3 regions of the Paenibacillus sp. TC-CSREp1 genome follow, and region 1 is predicted to be linked to each of the others. Evidence: riboswitches for the same ligand, from Rfam matches in the RefSeq annotation. Region 1 holds a riboswitch; each other region holds the start of a gene.
What was found. A riboswitch is a leader RNA that binds a small molecule or an ion and turns the genes downstream of it on or off. The one in region 1 is predicted to bind cobalamin.
Positions count from the first base shown of each region.

Region 2: linked by a shared signal. The riboswitch ahead of nikB (nickel ABC transporter permease) and the one ahead of ACQSGY_RS25970 (ABC transporter substrate-binding protein) in region 1 are both predicted to bind cobalamin.
Region 3: linked by a shared signal. The riboswitch ahead of cobJ (precorrin-3B C(17)-methyltransferase) and the one ahead of ACQSGY_RS25970 (ABC transporter substrate-binding protein) in region 1 are both predicted to bind cobalamin.

Region 1 covers NZ_JBNOKM010000021.1:64,697-75,181, forward strand. The annotation lists gene cobD (threonine-phosphate decarboxylase CobD) at 1-1,127, shown strand, start outside; gene ACQSGY_RS25955 (adenosylcobinamide amidohydrolase) at 1,124-2,032, shown strand; gene cbiB (adenosylcobinamide-phosphate synthase CbiB) at 2,022-3,050, shown strand; gene ACQSGY_RS25965 (histidine phosphatase family protein) at 3,041-3,742, shown strand; cobalamin riboswitch at 3,915-4,050, shown strand; gene ACQSGY_RS25970 (ABC transporter substrate-binding protein) at 4,447-5,439, shown strand; gene ACQSGY_RS25975 (FecCD family ABC transporter permease) at 5,436-6,482, shown strand; gene ACQSGY_RS25980 (ABC transporter ATP-binding protein) at 6,503-7,312, shown strand; gene cobT (nicotinate-nucleotide--dimethylbenzimidazole phosphoribosyltransferase) at 7,494-8,570, shown strand; gene cobU (bifunctional adenosylcobinamide kinase/adenosylcobinamide-phosphate guanylyltransferase) at 8,567-9,127, shown strand; gene cobS (adenosylcobinamide-GDP ribazoletransferase) at 9,124-10,023, shown strand; gene ACQSGY_RS26000 (cobyric acid synthase) at 10,045-10,485, shown strand, end outside.
Region 2 covers NZ_JBNOKM010000016.1:31,791-42,275, forward strand. The annotation lists gene ACQSGY_RS23010 (ABC transporter ATP-binding protein) at 1-629, opposite strand, end outside; gene ACQSGY_RS23015 (ABC transporter ATP-binding protein) at 619-1,446, opposite strand; gene ACQSGY_RS23020 (ABC transporter substrate-binding protein) at 1,443-3,056, opposite strand; gene nikC (nickel transporter permease) at 3,074-3,907, opposite strand; gene nikB (nickel ABC transporter permease) at 3,908-4,846, opposite strand; cobalamin riboswitch at 5,012-5,207, opposite strand; gene ACQSGY_RS23035 (AraC family transcriptional regulator) at 5,336-6,169, opposite strand; gene ACQSGY_RS23040 (alpha-glucosidase/alpha-galactosidase) at 6,365-7,666, shown strand; gene ACQSGY_RS23045 (RnfABCDGE type electron transport complex subunit D) at 7,736-8,518, opposite strand; gene ACQSGY_RS23050 (FAD:protein FMN transferase) at 8,519-9,451, opposite strand; gene ACQSGY_RS23055 (FMN-binding protein) at 9,448-9,945, opposite strand; gene ACQSGY_RS23060 (response regulator transcription factor) at 10,062-10,485, shown strand, end outside.
Region 3 covers NZ_JBNOKM010000007.1:299,019-309,503, reverse strand. The annotation lists gene ACQSGY_RS12950 (hypothetical protein) at 1-148, shown strand, start outside; gene ACQSGY_RS12945 (spore germination protein) at 460-2,058, shown strand; gene ACQSGY_RS12940 (Ger(x)C family spore germination protein) at 2,063-3,262, shown strand; gene ACQSGY_RS12935 (hypothetical protein) at 3,255-3,476, shown strand; gene ACQSGY_RS12930 (GerAB/ArcD/ProY family transporter) at 3,495-4,724, shown strand; gene ACQSGY_RS12925 (uroporphyrinogen-III synthase) at 4,856-5,683, shown strand; cobalamin riboswitch at 6,100-6,290, shown strand; gene cobJ (precorrin-3B C(17)-methyltransferase) at 6,697-8,634, shown strand; partial or broken gene ACQSGY_RS12915 (sirohydrochlorin chelatase) at 9,682-10,485, shown strand, end outside.

The sequences.
Region 1 (10,485 bases):
GTTTTGGAGGCAATGCCACAGATTTTCTGGATTACAGCGCCAATATTAATCCGTTAGGACCGCCGAGGGAAGTGCTGGAGGCTTTGCAGCAGGGGCTGCATTCTGTGCTTCGTTATCCCGATCCGGGGCATCGGGGATTCAAAGCGTTGCTGAGTGAACGGCTGGGTGTGACGCAGGAACAAATCTCTGTGGGCAACGGTGCGGCCGAAAGTATGGCGCTGATCCTGCTTGGACTTGCTCCGCGCAGAGTGGGCACTGTAGAGCCGGGCTTCTCGGAGTACCGTGCTCTGGCGCGCCAATTCGGTGCGGAGGTTACACATGCGATGGGGCGGGAAGAGCTGAACTGGCGTGCGAGGCCCGAAGATATTGAACGGCTAATGGAAGAGGTGGACCTGCTTTTCCTCGGACAGCCTAACAATCCAAACGGTGTGCAGTATCCGCTGGAGGTGCTTCACAGGCTCGCACGAAAAGCTGAAGAGAGCGATACGGTGCTTGTCATTGACGAGGCTTTTATTGATTTTATTCCGGCAGCAGAGCGTCAGTCTCTTGCTTCAGATATAAATAAGTATCCGAATGTCATCATCATTCGCTCCATGACCAAGTTTTACGCCATCCCCGGGTTGCGGCTTGGATATGCCATAGGCAGTCCGAAATATATCCAGGCGATGACACGGAAACAGGTCACCTGGAGTGTAAACGGGCTGGCACTTGTTGCAGGTGAAGCCTGTCTGCGCAGCGGCGAACGTTATGAACAGGAGACAATCGCGCAGATTGCGCAGGAGCGTGAACGGCTGGTTGCAGCGCTGGCGAGGTATGGATGCAGTGTAACACCGGGAGAGGCCAATTTCCTGCTGGTACATGTGCCCGCGCCTTGGACAGCGGCTTCCATGCAGGAAGCTTTGGGGCGGAGGGGCATTCTGATTCGCAGCTGTGCCATGTATCCGGGGCTTGAGGCAGGACATGTACGTTTTGCGGTCAAAGGTGCTGAAGCCAACGACAGGTTGCTTGACGTGCTCAAAAGTGTGCTTGAACGAAGCGAGGATCAGGACGAGGATCTGGCAGTGGCCGATCAGGAGAGTCAGCAGACGCAGCATTCCAAAAAAATTAAGGGAGGGGAGCAGGTGTGACACTCCCGTTTTATAACTATTTCACACATGGAAAAAAAGACGAGAACACCTATATGTCCTCTTCTTGGCCGGGTCTGCTCCTATCTGCACATAAACGGCATATCAGGGCGCTCAGTTCACAGCCTGCACAGGCATTATCAAGTGCGGTGTACGGTGGGGGGATGCTCGAACTGGACCGTGTCTTTAACATCTATGTGGACAAGCACTACCGTTGTGATGATCCGCCCCGTGACATCGAGCAGGCGCTGGTCGAATGGCAGGAACGAACGGAGCAGTGTGCCGGATTGTTAACAGCGGTCAGGCTGGAGCATACCTCGATTCAGGAGTATACATGTGATGCTTTTGGGTTGTTGTGTTGTACCACCGCAGGGGTATCGAATGCAGCACGTGCTGGTTCGGAGAGAACTGTTTTTGATGCTTACGGAGAAAAACATCAAGCGACGGCCTCGACACTGCGAGGGACGGAGGCTGTTTCAGCAGCTTACGATCGGCACATTGGAACGGATATCTCTGATACATCAAACAAAGCTTCATCCAATACATCAAGCACATTTTCATATGTTCCAGGCACAATTAATATCATGCTCTGGTTCAACGGTCAGATCACCCCGGGGGCAATGGTTAACGCCATTCAGACAGCGGTCGAGGCCAAGGCAGCGGCACTAGCCGATGCAGGCATCATGGATTCGGAGAACGGACTGACTGCCACAGGCACAACGACCGATGCCATTGTGCTTGCAGTGCGCCAGACCGAGCATGAGAGCCAGCCGCTGCATACGTACGCTGGTACAGCTACCGCTCTGGGTGCGGCGATTGGCAGACTGGTATATGACACGGTGACAGAAAGCCTGCAGGCTGGACTTCACTGGAAAGAGAGGAGAGGACAGGGCGACAATGACATTTGATGTTGGACACCTATGGGCATCATCGTTCTGGGCAGGCATAGCAGGAGCCTGGATCATTATACTTGCGTACATATTGGATCGGTGTATCGGAGACCCGCGCTGGATTCCTCATCCGGTGATCGGCATGGGGAAAGCGATCTCGGCGCTGGAACGTATGATTCGAGCACGCGTGAAGACAAATGAAGGTTTGACAAGAGCTGGTCTGTTATTTCCGCTCCTGATTGCGGGGGGGGCTTTTGTTGTCACATGGGGTGTGCTGCTCCTGCTGGGCTTGATACATCCGATCGTAGCCGGCATAGCCGAAGTCATTCTTATTGCCACGACCATTGCTTCCAAAGGACTGCGTGATGCAGGCATGGAAGTATACCGTCATCTGAAACAGCAGGACTTTGCTGCCGCGAGGCGTGCACTCGGCATGATCGTGGGACGTGATACAGCACATCTGGACGAGCCTGAGGTCGTTCGGGGAACGGTGGAGACGGTCGCGGAAAATATCGTGGATGCCATCGTATCACCTCTATTCTATGCACTCATTGGCGGTGCCCCGCTGGCTATGGCGTACCGTGCTGTCAACACTCTGGACTCTATGGTCGGGTATAAAAATGACAAATATCTGCATCTCGGCTGGGCTTCGGCCCGTCTGGATGATTGGGCGAACTGGATTCCTGCCCGTCTGACGGCGATGCTGTTAATTACGGGAGCATGGGTCATGAAGCTGGACGCCAAAGGCGCAGCGCGTATGGTTAGGAGGGATGCAAGACTGCATCCAAGCCCGAACAGCGGTTTTCCAGAATCGGCCGTTGCTGGTGCGCTGGGCATTCGGCTGGGCGGACATAATGTGTACCACGGCGTTTCCTCGTTTCGTGCGTATATGGGTGAACCAACGCGGCCAATGGAGGCAGAAGATATTGTGCAAACGACACGGCTGATGTTCTGGTCGGCGGGGGCTTTTGTTGTCCTGTGTTTCTTGACCGTACTTGTTGTACGGCTGACGGGAGGCGCACTGTTATGGCAATAAAGACAGGGCAGCAGCATCAAACAGAACGTAGTGCATCCTTAGTGGGTGAATCAGAGCAGCTTGGCCCGCAGCGCAGCATTGTGCTGATCCGTCATGGGACTACGTCCTGGAATGTGGAAAAAAAATATTTGGGGCATACCGACATCGGTCTGCTTCCTGATGCAAATGAAGAGCTGGCTATGCTGCGCGAGCAATGCCGCGGACTCGCATGGGACGCTGTATATTGCAGCGACCTGGTTCGCTGTCGCCAGACGCTTGCGCATATTGCGCCGCAGGCAGCTTCAGAGGCGAAGCTGGACCGGCGCCTGCGAGAGAATGATTTTGGACAGTGGGAAGGTCTGACCTATGAGCAATTGAAGCATAATCCGATCTACCGGAGCTGGATTGATCATCCGCAGGAGGTTACACCACCTGGGGGTGAAGCGTGGTCGTCTTTTGCCGAACGAATTGATTCATTTCTGGACGAGCATATTTGCTCGATGGATGATGTAAGGTTGCCACAAAGTAATCCACACAGGACACTCATTGTGACACATGGCGGGGTCATTCGTTATATGCTTTCCCGGCTTCTTGACGGTGTTGGCTTCTGGGATACTCACGTAATTCCCGGTCAAGCCATTCAGGTTCATCTGCAAAAGCAGGGCGGGAGATGGCTGGGCCGCAGGGTGTCTTTTCCGTCAATCGGGTTGTAAGGTCGTGCAATATACCCTATAATCACAACAGAAGTATGCTTGGTATGGACAGGTTGTACGGGGTGAGATGTGCTGCCTGAGCTGACGTGTTCTGTGCCGAATACTACAGCTGTGTTAGATTGGTTTTAATTCATTATTAACGACCAAGGGTCCCGTGTGTAGAGAGGTTATTCATGATAAGGAAACACAAGGTCATGATCTGCATTAGGGTAAAATGGGGAAGCCGGTGCAAATCCGGCACGGTCCCGCCACTGTGAAACAGGAGTATTCCTGTAAGTCAGATTACCAGCCCTGGACGTACAAGCCGCTGTTCCTTCGAGGAAAGGACAACGTTTCGGGCCATTCTATGCGCATGGACAGCCTAGGGCTGCACATGTACAGATTGCCGTAAGCGAGACGTTCTCCCTGATCCTTTGTAAGAGGGTCGGGGATTTTTCATGTTGTACACGATACAGTCAAGTAATCCTATACACGTTTAACGGAGAGTGCAGAACGAATTTGGAGAAACGAAGTGCTCGCCTGAAAGCTTTCTACAAGAAAGCTGCATCGGAAGCATACGCTTATCACCGGATTTTTCCCTTTACACAAGGGAATCAAAAAAATTCGGGGATAACAGCGATCGGAAAATGGTACTGCAATCGGAGTGGCTCGTGTATAACAAAAGCAACAACAATAGTACAGATAAAGAAGGGGAGTTTAAATCAATGATTAAGAACTGGAAAGCACTATCATCTCTGCTGAGTGCAGCGATGCTGGCACTGGCGCTGGCTGGATGCGGCAATACCGCAACAAAAGAAGGCGCGGGTAACTCACAGCAACCTGCACAGGAGCAGTCTCAGGAACAAACGCAAACGGATTTGAAAACCCAATATCCATTGACGGTTACGGATGCAACAGGTGAGTCTTTCACTTTTGAAAAGGCGCCAACCAAAATCGTATCGGTCTCACCTGCCGAGACAGAGTCTCTGTTTGCTCTGGGACTGGATAATGAGATTATTGGTGTGTCCGATTATGACGATTATCCGGAAGCAGCCAAAACGAAAGCCAAAATGGGCGGCATCAACAAGCCGAATGAAGAGTCCGTAATTGCAGCCGACGCCGATATCGTATTCGGAGGCATTTCATTAAGCGAGGATGCAGTGAAAAAGCTGCGTGATATGGGGATCACCATTTTCAAAACTGACCCTAAATCCATCGACGATGTCATGAAAAATATCGAAACCTTCGGTAAAATTACCGATCATCAGGAGCAGGCGCAGAAATTGATTGCACAGATGAAGCAGGATGTAACTGATGTGACCGAAGCGGTAAAAGCTGTAAAACCGGAGGATAAGAAAAAAGTATATATTGAATTCTCTCCAGGCTGGTCTGTAGGTAAAGGTGAGTTCATGGATGAACTAATCACGGTTGCAGGCGGAACCAATATTGCTGCAGACAAAGAGGGCTGGTATGAAATTAATGAGGAGAACGTCATTGCCTCCAACCCGGATGTTATTTTGTACGCCAATGATGTAGTGGAGGACTCCAAAACGCTCGATCAGATCATCAAGGCACGCAGCGGCTGGGATCAAATAACAGCAGTGAAGAACAATGCTGTTATTGGTCTGGATGCTAACTTGCTCAGTCGTCCGGGGCCACGTGTAACTCAAGGGCTGAAAGAAGTTGCCAAAGCGATCTATCCTGACCTGTTCAAATGAGCAGAAAGCTGATCCTGTTCGGAACAATGGGCATGGCGCTGCTGGTGCTTACCGTGCTCATCTGTACGGGCATCGGTTCAGTGGCGCTTCCTATCCGGGACATCGCAGGTATTCTCGTTCATAAACTGCCATGGGTGGGGGACTGGATTACACCTGATTGGAGTAAGGCTGCCGAACAAATTATTTGGAAAGTGCGGTTCCCGCGTGTCTTACTTGCGATGCTCGTAGGTGCTTCACTAGCGATAGCAGGGGCGGGCTTTCAAGGTGTACTGCGCAATCCGCTGGCTGATCCATTCACACTGGGGGTTTCCTCAGGTGCTTCAGTAGGTGCAGCGTTCCTGATTTTTTTCGGTTTGCAGTACGCTTTAATCGGCATTTGGACGTTGCCGCTGGTTGCTTTTTTGACCGGGGTTATTACGTTATGGTTTGTGCTGGCACTGGCTCGTGAAGGGCGGAAAATACCAACACATAGCCTCATATTGGCGGGTGTGGTGATGCAAAGTTTCCTGGGTGCGGTCGTTTCGTTCCTGTCGACCATGTCCAAGCAGACGATTAATGAAATTATATACTGGACGATGGGAAGTCTGGCTTTGCGCGGGTGGTCGTATACGGCCATCCTTTTCCCGTATTTCCTGCTTGGGCTGGTCTTTCTCTGGAGCCGGGCGCGTTCACTGAACGTGCTGGCACTCGGTGAACGTCAGGCTGCACATATCGGCGTTGGCGTGGACAGACTCAAGCTGTCCGTGCTTGCTGCGGGCACGCTGCTTACAGCCGCGGCTGTCTCTGTGTCTGGAGTCATCGGCTTTATCGGATTGGTTATCCCGCACATGCTGCGCCTGCTGGTAGGGCCGGATTATCGACTGCTGGTGCCTCTGTCTGCTATTGGTGGGGCAATCTTTATGGTGTGGGCAGACACGATTGCCCGCTCCCTGCTGGCTCCGACGGAAATTCCGCTCGGCGTTGTCACTGCATTTGTCGGGGCGCCGTTTTTTGCCTACTTGCTGCATCGGAACAAAAAGCTGCAGAAGGGGATGATGCCGTGAAGAAGCAGATGAAACAAAGGATGAGGGATTCTCAAATTCCTTCCTCCACGATGCTGGTGTCTCTTGCAGGGGCAGGCAAATCATATGGAGAGCATCCTGCATTACAGGATATAAACTGGAAGATTGCGGAAGGAGAATGGTGGGGCGTCGTTGGGGCGAATGGAAGCGGGAAGTCAACCCTGCTGCAGCTTATTGCCGGAACGGAAGGACTAAGTACAGGTCAGATTACGATAGATGGTCGCGATATCGGCTCTTACAGCCGCAAGGATCTGTCACGTATGATTGCCGTTTTGCAGCAGGACGGTCTGCCGGCGATCTCCTATCCTGTACGCGATGTCGTGGAAATGGGTCGATATCCGTATCAGAACTGGTTAGGTCGTGAATCGGCAGAGGGAGCCCGTGTGGTAGACAGTGTGATGGAAGAGCTGGGACTGACGGAGCTTGCAGAGCGGCCGCTGGATACGCTGAGCGGTGGTCAGCGGCAGCGTGTAGCACTGGCCAAAGTGATGGCACAGGAGCCGCGCCTGCTGCTGCTGGACGAACCAACGACGTTTCTGGATATTAAATATCAATTGCAATTTATGGAGCTGCTGGCTGCATGGAGGCAGAAAAACAACATCACTATAGTAGCTGTGCTGCATGATTTGAATCTGGCTGCATTGTTTTGTGATCGGATTCTGGCACTGAGGGAAGGTGCTATGGTCGGGAAGGGCACACCTCACAGCCTGATGACGGAAGAGCAGATTCGGGACGTTTTTCGCGTTGAACCTGTGATGGTGTCCCATCCGAGCCATGCCGTGCCTCAATTGCTGCTGCGTCGGGAGAAGTAAAAGTGCGCGAGTTAATCAAGTAAATGCAGGCGTGGTAACGGAAATAAATGCGTGTGTTGGTTTTAATGAAGCATGTGTGTGACATCTAATCAAGTGGCGTTGTTTAATGTAAATGCTGCGTGATCAACGGAGTAAACGAAGCGGGAGAACCCCCTATTTTGATGAAGGAAGTGCTGGTTGGATGAAGAATGAACAGATATTGGAACAATGGCTGACAAAAATTGTGGCTCCTGACCTGAACGTGGCTGCGGAAACGTCGGCTCATGTGGATGTACTCACGAAACCGCCCGGAAGTCTCGGGAAATTGGAAGAGCTTGTGATTCGTCTTGCAGGTATGACGGGGAAAGCTCAACCACGGTTTGATCGCAGAGCGGTGATTGTGATGGCTGCGGATCACGGTGTGGTCACAGAAGGCATTAGTGCTTTTCCGGCGGAGGTAACACCGCAGATGGTAATGAATTTCCTTGCTGGAGGTGCTGCTGTGAATGTGCTGGCCCGTCAGGCGAGAGCAGAGGTCATCTGTGTTGATATCGGTGTCAATGCTGATCTGCAGCATGCGGATCTGTTCTCCCGCAACGTTCGTAAAGGTACAGCCAACATGGCCCAAGGGGCGGCGATGACTCGTGATGAGGCGATTCAGGCCATCTTGACAGGTGTGGAGGTGGTCGCCGAAGAAGTGGCAAAAGGTACACAGCTGTTTGTCACTGGAGAGATGGGGATCGGGAATACCACGGCAAGTGCTGCGGTGATGAGTGCACTCACCGGCATAGCACCTGCTGCTGCGGTTGGACGCGGAACGGGTCTGGACGATGCGGGTCTGCAGCGTAAAGCGGCTGTTGTCAGCCAGGCGCTGAGTGTGAACCAACCTGACCCGGACGATGCGCTTGATGTGTTAAGCAAGGTGGGCGGGCTGGAGATTGCCGGACTCACCGGGGTTATCCTTGCCGCTGCAGCTCATCGCTGCCCTGTCGTTATAGACGGATTTATCTCCACAGTTGCAGCGCTGGTTGCGAGACAGCTGGCTCCTCTGAGTACAGCCTATATGATCGCATCGCATACCTCCAATGAGAATGCACATGCAGCGCTGCTGCGTGAGCTTGAACTGAAGGCGATGCTTGATCTGGATATGCGTCTTGGTGAGGGAACCGGCGGGGTATTAAGTCTGCATCTGATTGATGCGGCTTGCCTCATTCTGAATGAGATGGCAACCTTCACAAGTGCTGGTGTGTCCAATGGTTCAGGAGATGGCTCCCGATGAGTGTACTGGTCACAGGCGGGGCACGCAGCGGTAAAAGCTCGTTCGCCGAGCGTCTCTGTATGCAGCGTTCCTCGGAGGCATGGTATGTGGCGACAGCCCAGGCATATGATGACGAGATGCGTGAACGCATTGCGATGCATCAGAAGCAGCGCGAGGACTCGGGTTACCTCTGGCGTACGATGGAGGAACCGCTGGCATTGCCCGCGTTGATAAAACGTATGGGCGAAGGACATACGGGTACTTCTGCACCGACAATTCTGGTCGATTGCTTGACCCTTTGGCTGACCAATGTGCTTTTAGCGCATGAACAGGACGAGAGCCATGTGCTTCAGGGGCAGCTGGATGCGTTGGTGGAAGCGATTCGAACCTATCCGGGTCTGCTCGTGCTTGTCACGAATGAAGTAGGCGATGGAATTGTGCCTGAGTACAAGCTGGGCCGCATTTATCGTGACCTGGCGGGGGTGCTCAATCAGCGTATCGCAGCGATCTGCGGCGAAGTATTTCTCGTCACCGTGGGCATCGCGATTGAATTAAAAAGCAAGGAGTATCGTTTATGAAGCAGGATGCATCCGGCTCAGCCGTTCCGCAGCGGAAACATGCGGCTGCAGCCGCATTTCAATTTTTGTCCCGTTTTCCTGTGAAAATGCAGCTTGATTTTGTGCCGCCACTGCTGCGTGAAAGTGCAGTGTATTACCCGCTTGTCGGTGCGGCAATTGGTCTATGTGTCTGGTTTGTCGGCGCACTGAGCGGTCAACTGCTGCCTGCTTTTCCGGCAGCGGTTCTGACCTTGACGTTATGGGTGTGGCTGACCGGAGGGCTTCATCTCGACGGATGGATGGATACGGCGGATGGACTGCTCAGTTACCGCAGCCGTGAACGTATGCTGGAGATTATGAAGGACAGCCGGGTAGGAGCTATGGGGGTTATAGCCTGTGTACTGCTGCTTATGATGAAGGCTGCTCTGATCGCGGACTTTATTGCCCGCGGTAGCTGGGTGTACGGCGCTTTGCTGATTCTGCCCATGATCTGGAGCCGCTGGTTCATGGTGTACGCGATGTCGGCCTGGCCTAATGCACGCGGGGATGACGGGCTCGCTGTATTATTCAAAGGGCTTGGCGAGCGCAGCGAGGTCCAGCGATCACGTCGTGCCGCTCTCATGCTTACGCTGATTGCAGGCGTTGTCACGCTGGCTGCGGTAGGGCTTTTTAAACCGGATACAGCGATTGCGGATGTGATGGTCAGCGGGTTTGGAACCTTACCGTGGTGGCTGTATCCTGTATCGGCTGTTATTGTCCTGCCTGTCGCATGTTATTATATTGGCCGCTTTGTGGCTTCGCGGATCAGTGCACGACTTGGAGGGCTTACCGGGGATACATATGGTGCCATGAATGAACTTCTGGAAGCCGCTTTGCTGACGGTGTTAAGCGTGCTGCAAGGACTATTTTGGTTGTAACGATCGTTGTAAAGAAAGCAGATGCAGACAGGGGGGAGCAGCGTGCGTGAGAAACAAAAACAACCGGCGGCTGTACTGATGCTGCAGGGAACGGCTTCCGATGTAGGGAAAAGCGTCATTACTACTGCGCTATGCCGGATTTTCAAGCAGGACGGCTTCAGGCCTGCTCCGTTCAAATCACAGAATATGGCGCTGAATTCCTACGTCACAGCAGATGGCAAGGAGATTGGGCGAGCGCAGGGGGCACAGGCTGAAGCCTGCGGAATCGAGGCTACAACCGATATGAATCCGATTCTGATCAAACCTGTGCGGGATATGCATTCCCAGATTGTGGTACATGGTGTTCCTTTTGCGCAGATGAGTGCGTCAGATTACCGTCAGCATTTTCTGCCAGAAGCCAGGCAGACCGTAATGGATGCCTTGAACCGTCTTCGTGATGCCTACGATATCGTTTTAATGGAG
Region 2 (10,485 bases), on a different contig from region 1:
GAGATGAAAATGGAGGAACCTCCTGTCTCCCTTCGCAGCTCAATCAACAAATCGAGAATCTGCTGCTGAATGGAAACGTCAAGTGCCGAGGTAGCCTCATCATACAGAATGACATCCGGACGCAAACCGATCGCACGAGCAATGACCGCTCGCTGCTGCTGCCCACCGCTTAGCTCATGCGGATATTTATCCGCATCCGCAGCAGACAAACCGACCCGCTCAAGCAGAACCCGCATCTCCTGAACGGCCTGCTCCCGCTTCATCATTTTATAATTCAACAGCGGCTCGCAGATAAACCTGCCTACCTTCATACGTGGGTTAAATATTGCCGCAGGCTCCTGAAACACCATCTGAATCTGTTTGCGCATCTGTCGCAGCTTCTCACCCTTCAGACGAGTGATCTCTTGCTGACGATACCAGATCTCCCCTGAAGTCACCTGTTCCAGTTGAGTTACACATTTCGCGAGAGAGCTTTTGCCGCTTCCGCTCTGTCCGACAATCCCCAGACATTCCCCCGGATATAACGCCAGATTTATGTTTTGCAGAGCCTGAACGGACTGCTGCCCTTTCAAGTCATAGGTTTTGCATACCTGATTTAACTTCAAAATAGGCCCTCGGTTATCCGTCATGCATATCCTCCTCCAACTCAGGTACAGCATCCAGCAGCCTACGCGTGTATTCATGCGAGGGAGAAGATATGACGTCCATCGTATCCCCTAGCTCCACCAGTCTGCCATTCAGCATCATACCGATGCGGTCAGCCATATGAGCCGCAACAGCCATATTGTGTGTCACCATGATCAGACCTGTTCCCTGTTCAGCACAGAGCCTGCTCAATTCGCTCAGCACTTCGTTCTGAATCGTAACGTCCAGTGCGCTGGTGGGCTCATCTGCCAGCAGCAGCTCAGGCTCCAGCGAAGCCGCCATTGCGATTGCAGTGCGCTGCTTCATCCCGCCACTAAGCTGGGAAGCATAGGAACGCATCACCCATTCGGGATCATTCAGCCCCATACTCGCCAATGTCCGAACAGCCAGCTCCTGAGCATCTTTGCGGGATATCGGAAGATGGGCACGAATCGCTTCCACATACTGGCTCCCGATACGGCGAATCGGATTAAGGTACGCCCCGCTGTCCTGGAACACCATCGCTATTCGTTTGCCGCGTACCCTCTTCCAATCCTGCTTCCGATTATTGTTACTGAACAGCATCTGCTCCCGAAAAACAATCTCTCCGCTCGTATATCTCCCGCCTGCTGGCAGCAGTCCCAGCACTGCCCTAAGTAAGGTGGACTTCCCGCTGCCACTCTCACCTACGATGCCAATGATCTCCCCCGGGTTCATGGAAAAGGACACATTGTGCAAGGAAGCAGTGCCCTCCTTATAACTGACAGACAAATTCGTTACCTCAAGCAACGGTGTCCCTGCCACTTGTCCCGACGTGCTCACTGCTCAACCTTGATATTGCGATCCAGCAGATAGAAGTCAATCGGGTACATCGTTGCACCCTTCACATTACTTTTGCTGACAATATTAATCGGTGTATAGGTCACAAACATATATGCGGCATCGTCCAGAATAATCTGCTGTGCTTCTGCGGCAAGGGCGTACCGTTTCTCTACATCAAACTCCGAATGAAGACGCTGAATGATGTCATCCAGCTTCGGATTGCTGTATCCGCCAACATTCCACTCTGCCCCGGTCTTGAAATAAAAGTCAAGAATATACTGCGGGTCACCCGTAATCCCCGTATTGATGCTCGTCAGGGCGAGATCATAATTTCCACTCTTCTGATGATCCGTAAGATCTTCATATGAAGTCAGCTCCAGTCCGACGCCAATCTCTTTAAGCTGAGACTGCATTGCCGTTGCCACAATGGAATCTGACTCATATGCCGAGTTAAGAATGAGCTGCAGAGACAGCTTTTTCCCCTCCTTCTCCCGAATACCATCCCCGTCTGTATCCTTGTAACCTGCCTCATCCAGCAGCTGTTTTGCTTTTGCAGGCTCGTAATTATATCCGTTTATCTTGTCGTACCCGAAAGGCAAGGCAGATGTAAATGGCCCTTTGGCTGCCTGTCCGCCAACCAGCGTACTTGCATACATCTCCCGATCAATCCCGTAAGAGATGGCACGGCGAACCTTCACATCACTCAGCAACGGATGAGTCGTATTAAACCATACGAACTGTGTACGCAGGCTAGGAATTTCATCGATTGTATATTGTGTTTTGTCCTGAAAAAGAGACATACTGCTGCGTCCTATATTACTTGCTACATCAATCTCCCCTGATTGCAACGCAAGCGCACGTGTGCTGTCATCCTTGATATACTTCAAGGTCATCGTGTCCAGGTCTGCCGCTCCGCCCCAGTATCCTTCATACTTTTTGACCTTGATCTCCTGGTCCGGTATGTATCCGGTAACCATGAACGGCCCGGTAGCAATCGGCTCACTCTTGAACTTCGACGTATCTGCGCTGGTATCTACAATAATGAACAGCGGCTCGGCAATGTTGCCCAGAAGAGAGGCATCCGGCTCTGTCGTTTTAATCGTAAGGTCCTGCCCGTTAGCCGTCATGGAAGCAATAGGCAGTGTAGATTGACCTCGCTCATTCAGCGAGATGGAGCGTTCAATCGATTCTTTGACCGCGTCAGCCGTTACCGGATTGCCATTATGAAATGTAACCCCGTCACGAATGTGGAAATGCCACGTTGTGTCGTCGACTCGCTCCCACTTGTCCGCCAGCTTGGGAATCATCTTCATATGTTCATCGAACTGGATCAGCGTCTCCCCGATCGCAGCCCGTGCCAGCGTCCACCCGTTCCACTCCTCGGCAGGATCAAGGCTGCTGCCCAGCCAGAACAATGCCACATTCAGATGTGATTTCTTGCCTGCAGTACCTGTGCCGCCCGCATCTGCACTTGATGATTCTCCCGCATTCTCTGCTGCATTCGATGATGATGAAGCCGATGAATTTGGATTGGTACCGCAAGCAGCCAGCACCAGAACAACCAGCATGGATATGAGAGCAAACAACCCTATTCTTTGAACCTTGCTCATGCCTTTACTTCCCCCTGTTACACTGTATTTTTCTTGGGATCAAGCACATCTCGCAAACTGTCTCCCAGCAAATTAAAAATGATCACGGTACTGAATATCGCCAGCCCCGGATAAATTAACAGCCACGGTGCTGTCTGCAAATATCGTCTGCCTTCATTCAGCATCGCTCCCCACTCAGGGTCTGGAGGCTGTGCGCCAAGTCCAAGAAAAGACAAGCCCGAGATGGAGAGCATCATGCCCCCCACATCCATCATGGCCATTACAATTAAGGGCGACAGCATATTGGGCAGAATCGTTCTGCCGATGATCTGAATTTTGCGTGCGCCGCTGAAGGCAGCGGTGGTGACGAATTCTTTTTGCTGAAGAGAAATGACCAGACTTCGAGCCATCCGCGCATACTTTGCCCACCAGACAACGGAAAGCGCAGCGACGGTGTTAAACAGACCCGGACCCAACATACCGACCACAGCAATGGCAAAAATCAATCCCGGAAACGCCATCAACGTATCACACAACCGCATCATGATTGTATCCGTCACCCCTCTTGCAAAACCGGCAATTGCACCGATCACAACACCGAGAGTGAATACAATGCCGATCATCATGAACGTAAGCAGCAGCGACGTCCTTGCCCCGTACAGCAGACGGGACAGAACACAGCGCCCGAGCTGGTCTGTACCAAGCGGATATTCCAGGCTGGACGGCTGCAGCACCTGGGTAAAATTCGCAGCGAGTGGATCATGCGGCGCAAATAGCGGACCCACGATAGCCAGAATGATCCAGCCTGCGGTCAGAGACAGCAGAAACATAAATGTGCGACGCTCCGTCAGCATCCATCGAATGCTGCGCATCTAGACATCCACATCCAGTTGAATGCGCGGATCACGCAGATGTGTCCACAGATCAACAAGCAGGTTCAATGTGACATAGATGATCGCCATCCACATGACATATCCCTGTATCAACGGATAATCCCGTGTAAAAATTGCATCCACGGCCATCTGGCCTACGCCCGGCCATACGAACAAGCTCTCCACAATCGCTGCCCCGCCAAGCAATGCTCCGGTTGTCATGCCCAGAAGGGTTACAATCGGCAGCATGGCATTGGGCAGTATATGTCGCCACATAATGATCGACTCCTTTACCCCTCTTGCTCTTGCTCCCACCACGTAATTCTGGCTGGTCTCCTCCAGCAGAACTACGCGAATCTGCCTGCTGTACTGGGCAATCAACGGAATAGCCAGTGTGACTGCAGGCAGAATAAGGCTTGTCCAGCCCGAGCTGCCCATGACAGGCAGCAGCTTCAGCTGCACACCAAACACCAGCATCAGCAGCATGCCCAGCCAGAAGCCGGGCATCGACAGACCGGCAAACGAAAACAGCCGAATCACAGCATCCAACAGCCTGTTCCGATGCACAGCCGCAAGTATCCCTAACGGAAAAGAGATCAGAATAACGAGCAGCATCGCACTTCCTGTTAACCACAGCGTAGCAGGCAGTCTTGCCATCAAAACGTCCAGAACCGGGCGTCCATATTTATATGAGGTACCAAAGTCTCCGGTAACCACCTGTGCAAGCCACGTTCCGTATCTCACCAGAAATGGCTGATCCAGCCCCAGTTCAGATCTCACCTGTCTGACGAGCTCATCCGAAGGCGTAACTCCTGTGGACATCAGCATTAACCTTGCAGGGTCTCCCGGAGACAGATACGTTAATAGGAACGTCAGAAATGTAATGCCAAACAGAACGGCGACCAGCTGTAATAATCGTTTAATGATGTACCTGCCCAATGAACAAAACGTCCTTCCCGATGTAATGCATACATATACCGCCATTTTCTGTGCATTCCAAAAAGGCGTCCCTCTCCGTTGTACTGGATAAGGACGCCTTAAATAAACAGATTTTCAGAAAAAATCATGCTCTTTAAACACCTTCCTATCTCCCGTAGGGTACTGCTGTGTTTGTCAAACCTGGCAGGTCTCCTGGCTTCAGCGTCATTGCCATAACAGCTCCTTCCCGGTCTGTTCCAGACCAGTGGATATGCTGCTAGACTCCTCTGTTACAGTGGCGGGACCGCGCCGGCATCACACCGGACTTCCCTTTTAAGCTTCTGCCCCGGCGGGGCAGAGCACCAAGCTCCACATATTCAATTAAATCGTAGTACCAATTCAAGAATTACACAAAAAGGATTGCACTTCTGTATCAGTATAGCGGCATGCCGATTAATGTTCAAAACTTTTATTTCAAAATTAAAATCCTGGATACCGCTAATTACGAATTCACGACCCTCGTGAGCCCTTTGGGGATACACCTGTCACACGCTTGAACATTTTGGAAAATAAAAGCGGGTCCGTGTAACCAACAGAATGGGCTACTTCACTCACAGAAAGAGCAGGGTTGCGAAGCAGCTCCGCCGCACGGTTCATACGATACTCAAGGAAAAAGGCCTGAAGTGACTTGCCGTATCGTTCTTTGAAGAGCCCAGATAAATATGTACGGTCCAGTCCGACAGCCTGAGCAATATCCAGAATAGAGGTGCGCTGGCTGTAGCGGTTCTCCATAAACTGCACAGCCTGACGAATATAAGTTTCTTTGGTCGAAAGCGGCTGGCGATCCTCAGCACTGGCAGGGGCGGAAGATATCAAAGCCGCCATCAGTCGATATAACAAGCTCTGATGAAGCACATCCCCTCCCGGAAGGGGGCTCGCTTCAGCCTGAACCATCTCGTCGTATAAATGCGCCATCGTTTCAGCATCACGTGCCTTGAACACCGGATGCTCGGCGCTTAGCTGCGCACGCTGCATAAACGCCTTGGCCTGCACCCCTTTGAAGCCAAACCATGAATAGGTCCAGGGCTCGTGCGCATCAGCCTCATAATGGATGACCGTTTCAGGCAATATGATAAATCCGTCCCCCTGAGTCAGACGATATTTCTGATCCCCCATATACACTGTGCCGAAGCCTTCATGGATGTAGTGCACGATATAGGAATCCCGAACACCCGGCCCCCAGTAATGAGCAGGATCACACGCTTCCCATCCGTAAAATAACAAAACCAGCTCCATCTGCGTCCAGCCCGCAGAAACCACGTTCATCTCTATTTTCCGGCTCATGCTCCTCCTCCTCTCGATGATTCCTCTCTCACTTACTTCACCTTAAATTATAACAGCTGTAGAACGCAAATATGGACTGAAAACGGAAACACAAATGGGATTATGCCATGTTTGAGAGGGGTTGAGCCATAGTGATATGGGCCTGTTCGGCCTATAGTTGGGGTACAACATTTTTTCAGGGAGGATAAACTTGAGATGAACAAAATTACGTTTCTTGGTGCGGGCAGCACCGTTTTTGTAAAAAATGTATTGGGTGATGTCATGATGACGGAGGCTCTGCAGGATTTTGAACTCGCCCTGTTTGATATTGATGCTGAGCGACTAAGTGACTCGGAGCGCTTGTTAAAAAGCCTGGCTCAATCCCTGGGCAGTCGCTGTTCCGTCAAAACATATCATGACCGCAAGGAAGCGCTGCGCGGAGCCAAATATGTAATCAATGCCATTCAGGTCGGCGGATATGATCCGTGCACCATCACGGATTTTGAAATACCGAAGAAGTACGGCCTGCGTCAAACGATTGCCGATACCCTCGGCATTGGAGGCATTTTCCGCAACCTGCGTACCATCCCGGTAATGCTCGACTTTGCACGTGACATGCAGGAGGTATGCCCGGATGCCTGGTTCCTGAATTATACCAACCCGATGGCTGTACTCACCAACGTCATGAATGTACATGGGGGCATCAAAACGGTAGGATTGTGTCATAGCGTACAGGTCTGCGTACCCCACTTGTTCGATGCGCTCGGAATGGACCAGACAGGTGTCGTTGCCAAAATCGCAGGCATTAACCACATGGCATGGCTGCTGGAGGTGACACGGGATGGCGTCGATCTGTACCCTGAAATCAAACGCCTTGCGAGACAGAAGCAGCAGGAAACCCATGACGACATGGTACGATATGAGCTGATGCACCGCTTTGGTTACTATGTCACAGAATCCTCCGAGCATAACGCGGAGTATCATCCGTATTTTATCAAACGCAACTACCCGGAGCTGATCGAACGTTTCAACATTCCGCTGGATGAATATCCACGGCGCTGCGTAAACCAGATTGCAGAATGGAAGGAAATGCGGGAGAAGCTGTTTGCGAGTGAAAATATTCAGCATACGCGCAGCCGTGAATATGCCTCGCATATTATGGAAGCAATGGAGACGGATCGTCCGTACAAAATCGGCGGCAACGTCATGAACAACGGACTCATCACCAATCTGCCGCGTGAAGCATGTGTCGAGGTGCCTTGTCTGGTCGATGGTTCCGGTATCAGCCCGACATACATCGGAGATTTGCCGCCTCAGCTGGCAGCGCTGAACCGCACCAACATTAACACACAACTGCTTACAATCGAAGCCGCGATGACGGGGAAAAAAGAACATATCTACCATGCCGCCATGCTTGACCCGCATACAGCTGCCGAGCTCTCCATGGATGACATCGTAGCCATGTGCGACGATTTGATTGAAGCACACGGTGACTGGCTGCCCAAATTCACTTCTTAAAATCAGACGTCAATGAGCGCCGTTTCTGGACTACCTGGAAACGGCGCTTTTGCTTCCACAATCCTACACCTATGCAAATATGGCAAAGCGCGTACGCAGAAAATGATACAAGTTGGCACATAACAATCCAATGAACAAATACATTAATCCGCCAAACAGGCTATAGATCAACGCACCTACTAAGGCAGCAACAATTCCAAACACCAACTGATCCTTATATTTAGCTGGAGAGGTTGGTAAATCGGTAACCATAAAGAAGCCACAGAAAAGCAGTGCATTGATAAATGGGGTACGAAGCGCATCTCCTGCATCACCGGTGTGTAGCAGCCCCATCATCAGCAGCAGGGTAAAATAGGTTCCCAGAAAAGCAAAAACCTGAGGAAACTTATTTACACGCCCCGTAACCATATAACCGCCTGCCAAGAGAAGCGCCATCATCCATACCGGCAGATCCCCAAAGGCTCCCCACCAGCTTTCCCCTGTCCCAAAGATCAGAACCGAAAGCAGCAGACCGAGCGCTGCCGGGTTAAATATAGGCTTCTTGCGAGAAACAAGCACGTATTTGGACACAATTGCCAGTATTACAGTAGCCGCGACAACCTTCCATGAGGTGGAGGTGCTGAGAATCAGAGCTACAATTAGACCTGTAATCAATGCTCCATCAGGCATCAATCTCTTCTTCCGGTTCACCAGACCAAACATCATATCTACAATGATAGCAGTACCTGCAGCAACCAGCCCATGGACGATGCCTTTCATATCCAGTGCCGCCAGAGAAGCTATGACAAGACAAACGGCCATGGATATACTTACATATCCTTTCGGTGATTTGATCCATTGCTTTATCGTCATTTAGTACGCTCCTTCCCGAACAAGCTTTAGATCAGGTGTGATCAGAATGCCCTGCACATTCGCCTGTTCCATTAATTTCTTCCCTTCTTCCTTGCCCAGCAGCATAACAGCAGTTGAAAAGATATCCGCCATCATCGCATAGGGGGCAATGATGCTCGAACTGACCCACTCCTTGGGAGACTGTCCTGTTACTGGATGGAGCAGATGATGGATATCCGCTGCTACTCTGCTCTTCCGCTCATAACCACCCGAGGTGCAGATCGCTGCATCAGATAGCTCCAGCGTACATATAACCTCATCTGCATGTGTGGGATGCTGTATACCGATCTCCCATGGCTTGTCTTGTTCATCCCTCCCTCCGGCATATAGATCTCCCCCCGCATTTACCATAAAGCCTGCGAACGACTGTAATTCATGCGCAGCAAGGTCAATCGCAAATCCCTTTGCCACTGCGCCCAGGTCAATCACCAAGGGCTTAAGCAATGTTATCGTCTGATGAACTTCATCCAACACAATGTCTCGATAGGTTGCAGATTCCACAGCAGGACTGTTTATATACTGGTGAGTTAGATAGTGTTGATTGAATCCGTGCTGCTCCAGCCTTTTCCCCACGGTCGGGTCAAAGATACCCGATGTAAGCTCAGCCATGTGCAGTGCCAGCTTCAAAGGCTCAAACAAAGATGAACTGACCTGCACGGGTTCCCCAATCTGTCTGGTTGCTCTCATCAGTTCACTATCCAGGCTAAATCGACTGCAAGCCTGCTCAACTTGCCGGAAGGCATGAAAAGCGCGGTTTATCTGGTTCTGCATGTCCTGTTCAGATGCAAGTCGATTTCCTTTTTCATCCGTATTCTCTGCTACTGTACCTAATCCTGTTACTACCTGAATATCAACAATTGTATCCATAAACAGCTTCCGTCTTCGAATCATCATGAGTTTCGAGCCTGATCCAGTGCATCCTGTACAGCCGATGAGAATGCTTCGGTGCTATAAGTAGCTCCAGATACGTTATTCACTTGTGCGCTTTGCTTACGGATTACCTCGTCCGGCATGTCAACCACATCCTGTTCGGAATAGTGCATAGCAAACCGGCTGATCTCTACATCTGTAATTTTATCCTTCTGAATCGTAACCACGACTTGAATGGAGCCTCTTCGATTGCTGCCTGCTCCTTCATAGCTGCCATCACGATACATACTCGTATACTGAGCCTGCTTCCTTTGCTTGACCTTAGCTTGTGAAGCTGGTGTATTGCCATTATCCTCATTAGTACCCGTTGACACCGGATTTACCAGAGTGTTAATTTGAGTGTGCTGTGCTGGCGATTGAGCGATCGCCGCAGTTTCTGTGATAGAGTAACCGACTGTATATACAGCCGCTACAGCAGCTGAACATAACACAATCCATTTCTTGTCCATCTTCGCCATCTATATTCCTCCAATACGAATGAATCCTGTAAGGCATTGTCGATAATCTGAGTATAGGAGCTTATTATTTAAATTTTCTTAAAATGCGGTCAGGCGAGCTGAAAGGTGGAAGTGAGATGAGAGTTCTAGTCGTAGAGGATGACCCATCGCTGCTGAAAGTGATATGCGATATTTTCGAACAGGAATCCTTCCTTGTCGATAGAGCAGAGACAGGAGATGAGGGATATTACATGGCTGAACAGGCCATATATGATCTGATGATTCTGGATGTTATGTTGCCGGGGATTGACGGTGTCGATATTGTACGTAAATTACGCTCACAGTTGAATCGTGTGCCGATCATTCTGGTGACGGCCCGGGATGCTGTAGAGGATCGGGTTGCCGGATTGGATGCAGGGGCCGATGATTATGTCACCAAGCCTTTTGCTATATCCGAATTACTAGCGCGAACGAGGGCGGTGCTGCGAAGACACGGTACAATTGATCAGGAAGGGGGGCTGGTCTGGAATTCGATCCGCCTGATGCCAGCAGTCAGGGATG
Region 3 (10,485 bases), on a different contig from region 1:
CTTTGTACAACGCAAAGATCGCCCGCTGACGAAGAATTGGTATTATGTCGATGGCGACCGTGTCACGTATGACAGCGAGCGGTGTACACTCACGATTTACGCCAAATCGGAAATTGAATATATTCCAGATGATTATTTTGCTGACTAGAGCGTGTCTGAAAACGCTGAAGGAAGCCAATTTTGCTGAATTTTCGTTCCAAGCCAGGAAGTTTTCCGCAGGCGTGCCGGGGCACGTCGAGGGAAAGTGACGCAGCAGGGGGCGAAAAGGCGGTAAAAGATGCACTTCAGTAGGTTTCAAGACACGTCCTAAACCGGTATCAAAATAAAACATGTGTGCTCTGCACATTTGTTCAACAAGTCTTCCTTAGGGAAGGCTTTTTTTTGTGAAAAAAGACCACATAATTCCTTGCCCTCTGGCACAAGCTACCTTGTATAAAAACAAGAATGGAGGGGCGGCATATGGCAGATAAATCATCATCGGGCAGTAACAAATCCAAAGCTTCGGGATCGGTCTCCAATCATGGCCAATATGTTCCACTGGGGCTGCCGTCTCCGCCTATTCTGAAACAGCCCATCAGTGCGGTTCATTCCAATCAGATTCAGGCGTTAAAGGAGATTTTCTCGGATTGCTCGGACGTGGTTTTCCGTAATGTCATGATTTCACCGGAGACGCAAGGCCTTATGGTATACGTGGAGGGTATCGTTAATTCGTCAGATATTCAGGAGCACATGCTCCGTCCCTTGATTCATGGACTTGTGCAGCAGCGATCGGATGAACCGGATGTGCCCATTGATGATACACGCATTGAGTTGACCCAGGTGAAACGTGTCAAGACATGGGATGCTGCAACAGAAGGTGTACTGGCTTCCTCCGCACTGCTGGTGATGGATGGCAAGAGTGAAGCATGGCTTTTCAATGTGAAAGGCGGAGTAAGAAGGGGCGTAGAGGAACCGCAGACAGAGTCCGTTATTCGTGGACCACGAGAAGGCTTCACGGAAACGCTGCGGATGAATACGGCTTTGCTTCGCTTCAAGCTGAAGACTCCTGCACTTAAAATGGTTAGTATGACGCTGGGCACGGATACCAAAACAGATGTGGTCCTGATCTATCTGGAGGGCGTCGCTGATCCCAAAATGATTCAGGATGCCAAGAAACGTCTGGAAAAGATCGAAATTGACGGCATTCTGGAGTCAGGATATATCGAAGAACTTATAGAGGATCATCCGTATTCTCCGTTTCCACAGATGCATTATTCGGAACGCCCTGATACCGTAGCCGGGAACCTACTGGAGGGACGTTTTTCGATTATGGTGGATGGTACACCCTTTGCCTTGATCGCTCCTGTGACGATGTGGCAGATGTTACAGGCCAGCGAGGATTATTATGAACGCTTTTTTATTAGTAATCTCATTCGCTGGATTCGCTTTCTATTTGTTGCGATTGCCCTGTTCCTGCCGGCCCTTTACATTGCAATTACAACGTTTCATCAGGACATGCTGCCGACTACACTGATTCTCAGCATAGCTGGTGCAAGGGAAGCTATCCCTTTCCCGGCACTTATCGAGGCACTTATCATGGAACTGTCCTTTGAAGCCTTGCGAGAGGCAGGGGTAAGGCTCCCCAAGACAGTCGGTCAAGCTGTCAGTATTCTCGGTGCCCTCGTGATTGGGCAAGCCGCTGTGCAGGCAGGTATAGTATCGGCACCGATGGTGATTATCGTATCCATGACGGGTATTGCCTCGTTTACGATTCCCCGCTTCAACTTTGCGATCACTGTTCGGCTGCTGCGATTTCCGATCATGCTGTTGGCAGGTATGCTGGGGCTGTACGGTATCGTCATCGGTCTTGTGCTAATCTCGGTGCATCTCACACAGATGACGTCATTCGGCGTGCCGTATCTGTCAGGTGTTAGCCCGTACAGCAAAAAAGATACCAAAGACATTCTGGTTCGTGTGCCTTGGTGGAAAATGATCAATCGTCCTTCAACGGTCAATCGGGACCGGAAGCGGATGACTAGAGATATTAATGGTTCGCCGGAAGCGGAGGAAGGATGGTAATCCCATGCGTTTTTTAATAAAATACAGAGCTGTCGCTGCACTCCTCCTATGCACCTCTCTGCTTGCTGGCTGCTGGGATCGTGAAGAGATCAATGATATTGCTTTTGTCATTGGCATAGCTGTGGATAAGGAAAATGATGATTACCGATCAAGTCTGCAAATTGCTCTTCCTGGACAATCCGGGGCATCCGGAAGCGAGGGTGGCGGTGGTGGAACAAGCGGTGACAAACCATGGTTTATCCTCTCCAATACAGCGAGCACACTGCGCGGGACATCGCTGGAAGGTCAGAAATCACTCTCGCGCAGAATTTATTATGCGCACCGCCGCACCATCCTGATTGGTGAGGAGCTTGCACGTGACGGTGTTGCTCCCATGCTGGATTTGTTTACAAGATACCCTCTTAACCGGTTGTCTGCATTGCCGGTCGTTACACGTGGAGAAGCGTATAAGGTCATTGATACGGATGCACCGATCGAAAAGTTCCCCTCCGAGATGGTACGGGAATTATGTTTTCTCAACATGCGAAATCCGCGTTCGCTCAAAACGTTCATCGATTCGATACTAAGCGATGGAGTGGACCCGTTCCTGCCCATCGCGTCCGTCTCGGACAGTGTGCCTAAGGATTGGAAGGACTCCAAAACCAATATCAAGCTCGACGGGCTGGCTATTTTCAAAAAAGACAAGCTGGTGGGCATGATGGACAAGGCTCCTGCTGATGCGCTCATTCTGGCCATGGGTGAAGCCAATGAACCTGAGGTTATGGTTAAAGCCCCGCGCGGGAAAGGTGATCTGTTCATTAAACTGAATGAGAATAACTCGTCTCTTCACCCCAAAGTGGTTAATGGCAAGGTGAGTGTGACGATTCAGCTCTATGCCAAAGGTGTCATCGTGGACAATGAATCTGATTACGGTGACCGGCGTGAGAATGAAATTATGAAACTAAATGAAGAAATACATCTGAAGATTAAAAAAGATATTGAGGAAGGCGTTCGTTTGGTTCAGAAGAAATTCAAAGCAGACATTCTCGGTATAGGCCGCTCCATCCACCAGCATTTACCCAAAGAGTGGGACAAAATCAAGGATCGATGGGATGTCATCTATCCGGACGTTCAGGTACATGTGGTACCACACGTCATTATTGAAAATGTAGGCATTATCAATAAACCAATCGGGGTCGTAGAGGAGGATATTGTGCATGATTAAACCTCTGTTGTACACGTATCTGGCCATGGTAGTGGTCGTGCTGATCTTGGACTTTCGCCATTTGAAGCAGGCGGCCCCCGTTAATCGCTGGCTGTCTTACGGAATCATCGTCCTGGCAACAGGCATCTGGTTTTATGTGACGACATTGAAAAAAACGGTTTTTCTATCGGTATGGATGAGTCATATCATTCAGCGATTGCTTCCGTTACCCTGAGAGAAAGGAGGAGGCAGAATGAATCAGAAGGTAACCCACCGGCAAATGGTGTTAATCATTATGCTGCTGAGTATTACGGGTACACTGCTGCAGCCTCATGCACAAGCGATTTTCTATGCACAACAGCATGCTTATCTGTGTTACGTACCCGTTGTTCTAATTATGTTTACGTCGATGTGGATGCTTAGTCGTGTGCAGCGGCGCTTTCCAGATAAGGATCTGTTTGAATCACTTGTGACGCGATATCCTTTTTTGGGAAGGCTCGCCGGATTTATGTACATTGCGTTTTTTTTCTTTGTATTTGCAAGAGATATTCGGCTGACGGGTGACTATGTAAGCATCACACTGCTGGAAACTACGCCTATATCCATTATTGTGCTTTCTTTGATTGTGATGGCTATATTTATTGTGCGCGGGGGTCTGGGTTCCCTGATCGGGATGGTGGAGCTGTATGTGGCTCTTTTTCTGTTAAACTCCATCATTGTGCCGTTTATGCTGATTAAACAGATCAATATAGATAACCTGAAACCCTATTTTGATATTGATTTCGCAGGATTGGGAAGGGGAAGTTGGTATCTGTTCTCGTTTTACGGGGAGATGATTGCTTTACCGTTTGTGGTCAGGGGCAGTGACTTTAAGGTAAAGTCGATTTTCTCAGGTAACGTGATCACGGGACTGCTGATGATGTTAATTGTTGTTGAAACGATTACTTCGATTGGAGTCCCGATTGCCTCCAGACTTGTGTATCCATCGTATGAACTGGCAAGGCAGCTGCAGATCAGTGATTTCCTGGATCGGTTTGATCTGGCGCTTGCGGCGGCAACCTTGCCTTGTATTATAACGAAGATTGCGTTTGACCTGTACTTTGTGTGCTGGGGACTGAAACGAATGATTCCCAAAGTGTCAGGCAAGGTGCTGACAGGGCCGATTGCATTGATGGGTTTTGTCTGTGCATTCTGGTTTTTCCGCAATGCGATACAGCTGAATCGATTTACCCGGGAGTGGACATGGATTGCCATTGTATTTGAGGTAATATTTCCGATGGTATTCTTTCTGTTTCTGCGTCCACGTAAAAAGGAAGCACAGCATGCCCCGCATTCTGATTCCGGGGAGCGTACGTCTAAAGGCGAGCAGCACGGACAGGAACGTGAGCAGAAATCAATGGAATCGGATGATCAGACGGACGAAAAGCCTGGAGATCAGAAACGCAAGGATACCCTTGGTGGCGGAAATCTGCAGCCTTCCTGATATATACCATAAAAAATCGTTATAGCTGATGAGGGCAAAAAGAGAGCGGTCATGGTTTCCCTCCGCAGAAGCAGCCTGTATACTGTAGTCAGACTAATGAACATTCGGCTGAACGAACAGGGGGAGCTTACATGGCACAGCATTTGGCAGGGGTACGTGTTGCATTAACCGGACCGCGAAAATCCAAAGAGATGTCTATATTGGTAGAGAAGATGGGTGGAGTTCCACTCGTGCGGCCTGCACAGGGGACGGTATTTCTGGATGATCGCAATATTAGAGACGGGTTGGTCTCCTGGATATCCGATCCGCCGGATTGGGCCATTTTTACGACCGGCATGGGGTTGGACGCTTTGTTTAACATGGCTGAGGATATGGATGTTGCCGCGCAGCTACGGGATGTCATTGCTGCATCTTGTATTGCAGCCAGAGGATATAAAACGGTCAATGCACTCAAGAAGCTGAAATTGACACCGCTCGTACGGGATGATGATGGCAGTACAGACGGGTTGATTCGTGAGCTTGGCTCACATGATCTTGCTGGTAAAAAGGTCATGCTGCAGCTTCACGGTGAAACCGCTCCGAAGCTGGTGGCCTGGCTGGAGGAGCAGGGGGCTGCCGTGAGGCAGGTGCTGCCATATCGTCATGTACCGCCGGAAACAGCAGAGCTTGAGCAGTTACTGAATGAGATCATTCGGCATGAGCTGCATGCAGTAGCCTTTACCAGCGGTCCGCAGGTTCGCTTCTTGACGGAATATGCAGCTGCTCAAGGTAAACTGCAGCAGATGCTGACAGCTTTCAAGGAAGGGGTAGTCCCGGCCTCTGTGGGTAAGGTAACCGCGAATGCAATGCGTGAGGAAGGCATTGAAGCCATCGTTGTACCTGAGGAAGAGAAGATGGGCGCCTTAATTGTTGAGCTTGGTCGTTACTTCGCAGCACATCCGGTGGGTGTCCGGGAGTAAGATATAGAAAATGGTTTTGGGAAATAGCATACGGCAGTGGTTTAAAGCACAGGTAAATGGAAGATGGTTTTCGGAGATGACAGATCGAAGATGTTTTCTGATATGATATTATGAAAGATGTTTTCATAGCATTATGGAAGAATTTAAGGAATAGTATATGGAAGAATTTTTAGGAATAACTTTATGGAAGAATTTCTAGGAAGAGTGTATGGAAGATTTTAAGGAGTAGTTATATCTGAAGAAGTTGAGGTTCTGGTCCGTTTGGCGGATCGGAATCTTTTTTGTTTTATTCATAATGAGTGATCAGGAAAGGTATGAAAGTGAAGTGTTTCATACATAAATTGTAAATCAGGACAGGCATGAATTGTAATCAGGACAAGCATGGACATTATTTCCTGACCGATGTTATGATGAAGACAATATGAAAGCAGCAAGGTGCTCTTGCATAAAGCAAGAGGTAACAGGGAATCGGGTGCAAGTCCCGAGCGGTCCCGCCACTGTAATGGTGAAGCACTTTTCGATACAAGTCACTCGAATTGAACGGGGAAGACAGAAAAGACAGCTGATGATCCAGAGCCAGGAGACCTACCTTGCATGTGTCACCAAACCCTTCGCGGAAAGGAGTGGTGTACGATAATTCAGGAAATGGGCAAACATCGGTTTGCTTCAGCAGGCCCCACAGGGGCCTCGTGGCTGTGTGTGTTCCTTCAGAGGGAAGCCCAGGCCGGCTTTCCTGAGTGTACGTACATGCGTATCTCATCCGTGATCAGGATGGGATTTTTTTGTTTTTATCATCGTAAAATGATGGACACAATCGGGATATTTGAAATAACAAGTGATGCTGAATGCATGGGAGCTATTGAATCGGGGCTGTATCCGAAGAAGAGTAGTGCAGTGCATTTCGGAATATTGGACATCGGCTGCCTGGAGAGGCGGGTAGAAGTTTTGGCATGTTCAGATCGATCGGCAAGGGACATGAACAGCAAGACAAGTGGAATGAGGGAGGAAGTAGTATGCAAAAGCAAGGCAAGCTGCTCATCATCGGGTTTGGTCCGGGTGCGATGGAGCATATTACGAAGCGTGCACTGGATGCATTGCAGGAAAGCGAGGTCATCATCGGATATAACACGTATGTTGATCTGATTCGGCCTTTGCTGAACGGACAAGCCATCGTACGTACAGGCATGACGGAGGAGGTCAGCCGAGCGCAGGAGGCAGTCAAGCAGGCTGAGGCAGGTCATATCGTAGCGGTTATCTCCAGTGGAGATGCAGGGGTATACGGTATGGCCGGGCTGGTGTATGAAGTGCTGATCGAGCAGGGCTGGACACCGGATACGGGGGTAGCTGTCGAGGTAATTCCCGGTGTATCTGCGATTCAGTCTTGTGCTTCCTTGCTTGGCGCACCCGTCATGCACGATGCGTGTACGATCAGCCTTAGCGATCATCTGACACCATGGGAGACGATTATTCGCCGGGTTGAAGCGGCAGCAGCGGCTGATTTTGTCATTGCTTTGTACAACCCCCGGAGTGGACGGCGTACACGCCAGATTGTAGAGACGCAGGAGATGCTGCTGCGTTATCGTGATCCGAAGACACCTGTTGGTCTGGTCAAAAGTGCATACCGCGAGCGTCAGGACGTGGTCATGACCACGCTGGAGGATATGCTGAATCACGATATCGGCATGCTGACCACCGTGATTATCGGCAATTCCTCCACCATGATGTACGAAGGCATCATGGTCACCCCGCGCGGATATCAGCGGAAATATACGCTGAACTCCGCGGAACAGCCGCTCAGACCGCATGAGCGGCTGCGCACCGAAGCCGAGCCATGGTCGCTCGGCGCTCGGGAAGCCCGCGCTGCCGCCTCCGGCGAGGCAGCGGGCGATAACGCGGCGCGCCCTGCGCAAGCCGCGCCATCGGCGGAGCCAGCCCTGCGCGGCGCCAGCGCCGGAGCGGGCACGGCTCCGCAAGGGCCGCCGCCCGCAGGCGCATGGGCGGCCGCCACGCCTGCGGCAAGCCCGGCGAGCGCTGCCGCTGGCACCGCCGTGCTTGCCGCAGAGCGGCCCGCGTCCGCGGCGGCGGAGGCCGCACCGCGCGCAGCCGCTGTGGCGCCACGCGCCGGCGCAGCGGAGCTCGCCGCCGAGGCGCTGACGCGGCTCGCGGCAGGCGGCGCGCTCGCGGGCGAAGCGGCAAGCCGCTGGCTGGACGCAGCTGCGTCAGGCCCGGCAGCCGCAGGCGCGCAAGGCGCCAGCGGCGCTGCGGCGGTTGGCACCGCAGCTCGGCCCGTGCCGGGGCGCAAGGCGCCGCTCTTTGAGATCGGCGTATCGCCCGGCGTGGGCAACAAAAAGTTCACCGCCGCCCAGATGGCCCTGCTGGCGCAGTGTGCAAACGAGGACGGCGAGCTGGAGTATACACCCGAGCACCAAATTATTCTGCGGGTGCCGACGTTTGAGCCGGACACACTTGTGGAGCAGCTGCGTGCCGCGAACTTTATCGTGGTGCCGATCGGTGATGTCATCAAGGTCAAGGCCTGTGACTTCTGCAACCTGGAGAAGGACGATGCTGTACCGATGGCTAATCATCTGCAGGAAGTCATTGGCGGTTTATCCGCTCCCAAGGAAACAAGTGTAGCGCTGAACGGCTGCGGCATGGCTTGTTACGGGGCGGTGCTGGAGGACATCGGCATCGTCTACCGCAAAGGCGCGTACGATCTGTTCCTTGGCGGCAAAAAGTTCGGGCGCAACGCGCACCCGGCTCAGCCCGTAGCAGAAGGAATTCCCGGAGACGAGATTGGCGGCATCGTAGAACGTATTGTGGCGGAGTACAAAGAAAAAGGCCATCCAAACGAGCGATTCCACAAGTTTTTCAAACGGGTGGGTATCATTCAAGGCTTCCGCCACGTGGATGCACCAGTCACCGTGGAAGTTAACCCGGTATGCGGTGACTGATGTAGTAACTAATGCAGTAACTGATGTGATAACTAAGAGAACGAGGATACAGGATAGAAGATAGAAAGAAAGATAGGAGATAGATGACAAAGTTTGTTCACTGGCCAGGAGGATCAGGAAGCTGGAGATACGATTCGATCATCGACTAGGAGGATCAGGAAGTCGGAGGATACAGTTCGATCACCGACTAGGAAGATCAGGGAGTTAGAAGGTACTGGTCAATTACCGGCGCAGCCGAGTTTTATTTAGACCGGAACGCGTCCCGAAGCGCTAACGATTCCTAGGAGCCTTATATCGCGAAAAAAGGCCTTTTTGAAAATGTAACGAATCGTAGGAACGCTATTTCATTAAAAACCGCCTAAAGTTGGGGTGAAAGGCATCATTTTGGTGAAATAACGTTTCCTGAGATCGTTAGAATTCCTGCGGGGGTAAATCGGTGCAAATAACGTCATCTGGAATCGTTAGCGCGGGGGTGTGAGCGTAGTGGTTTGAAGTAAGTGAGATGGTTGACGGTTAGCGCGAGAGATACGGTGTTCCTGGATGATCTAGTAGTGGTAAAAGCCAAGTAGAAGTCTAGTGAAAACTCAGTAGAATCCCGGTAGAAACTCCAAAAGCCTGATTAAAACCAGTAGAAAACTAGAAAATCCCAGTAGATACGCAGCGAGCACTCGGTAGTAGATCGTAAAAGCTTAGTGCAGGTAATCACAAGTGTCGTAGACAACCGCGGAGAAGACTTACGTTTCCCCATAAGTGAAAGCGCAATAAAGCTCAATAAAAGCTCAGTAAGAATCAGTAAAAGCTTAGTAAAAACTCGGTGGTAGCTCTATGGAATCTCAATAGAATCTCAATAGAAGCTAAATTGAAACTCATAAGAAGCTCGTTACTAGCTCAGTAGAAGCTTGGTAATTAACCTAATATGGGTCACTTGATATATGTCTTAATAGATGCTCCTCCTTGGAACCGGGTGAAGAGCCTTACAAATATATGGAATTGAAATCGGACTTGAGAAATCTGATCTGTGGATCGGGCAGGGGAGGAAATAAGAAGATGGATGCAATTTTGTTGGTGGGACACGGGAGTCGTGATCCTGAGGGGAATCGCGAGTTAAAGGAGTTTGCACGTGAGGTTGCTGAACAAGCGCCAGAGAATACACTGGTGGAGACCTGTTTTCTGGAATTAACCAGACCGAGTATTGCTGATGGTGTGACTGCTTGTGTGGACCGAGGGGCGACACGTGTCGTGTTGGTACCGATTATTTTGTTTGCAGCCGGTCATGCCAAGATTGATATTCCGAATGCGATTGACCGTGCCAAAGCACGTTATCCGCAGGTGCAGTTTATATATGGTCGTCCGATTGGTGTGCATGAAAAAGTCGTGCAAATCATGCAGACCCGTCTGCAAGAAGCGCAGCCTGTGCGGATTGCAGCTCACAGTGAAGGGGGAACCGCCACAGCCGTTGCTGCCCCTCCTGCTCCCGTAACCGTAACGGATGAGGAAACCGCCGTGCTTGTGCTTGGACGGGGAAGCAGTGACCCGGATGCCAACAGTGACTTTTTCAAAATGACCCGCATGCTGTGGGAGAAGCTGCCGTACAGATGGGCGGAAAGCAGCTTTATCGGGGTAACCCAGCCCTCCTTCCCGGATGGATTGGAGCGTTGTCTCCTGCTGGGTGCGAAAAAAATCATCATCATGCCGTACTTCCTCTTTACCGGTGTGCTGATTAAACGCATTGATGAGATGACGGCTGAATTTGCAGCCGCGCACCCTGACATCCAGGTTGAAATCGGCGGATATTTCGGTTTCCATCCGAAGCTGGTCGAGCTGGTGCTGGAGCGTGCGCATGAGGGATTA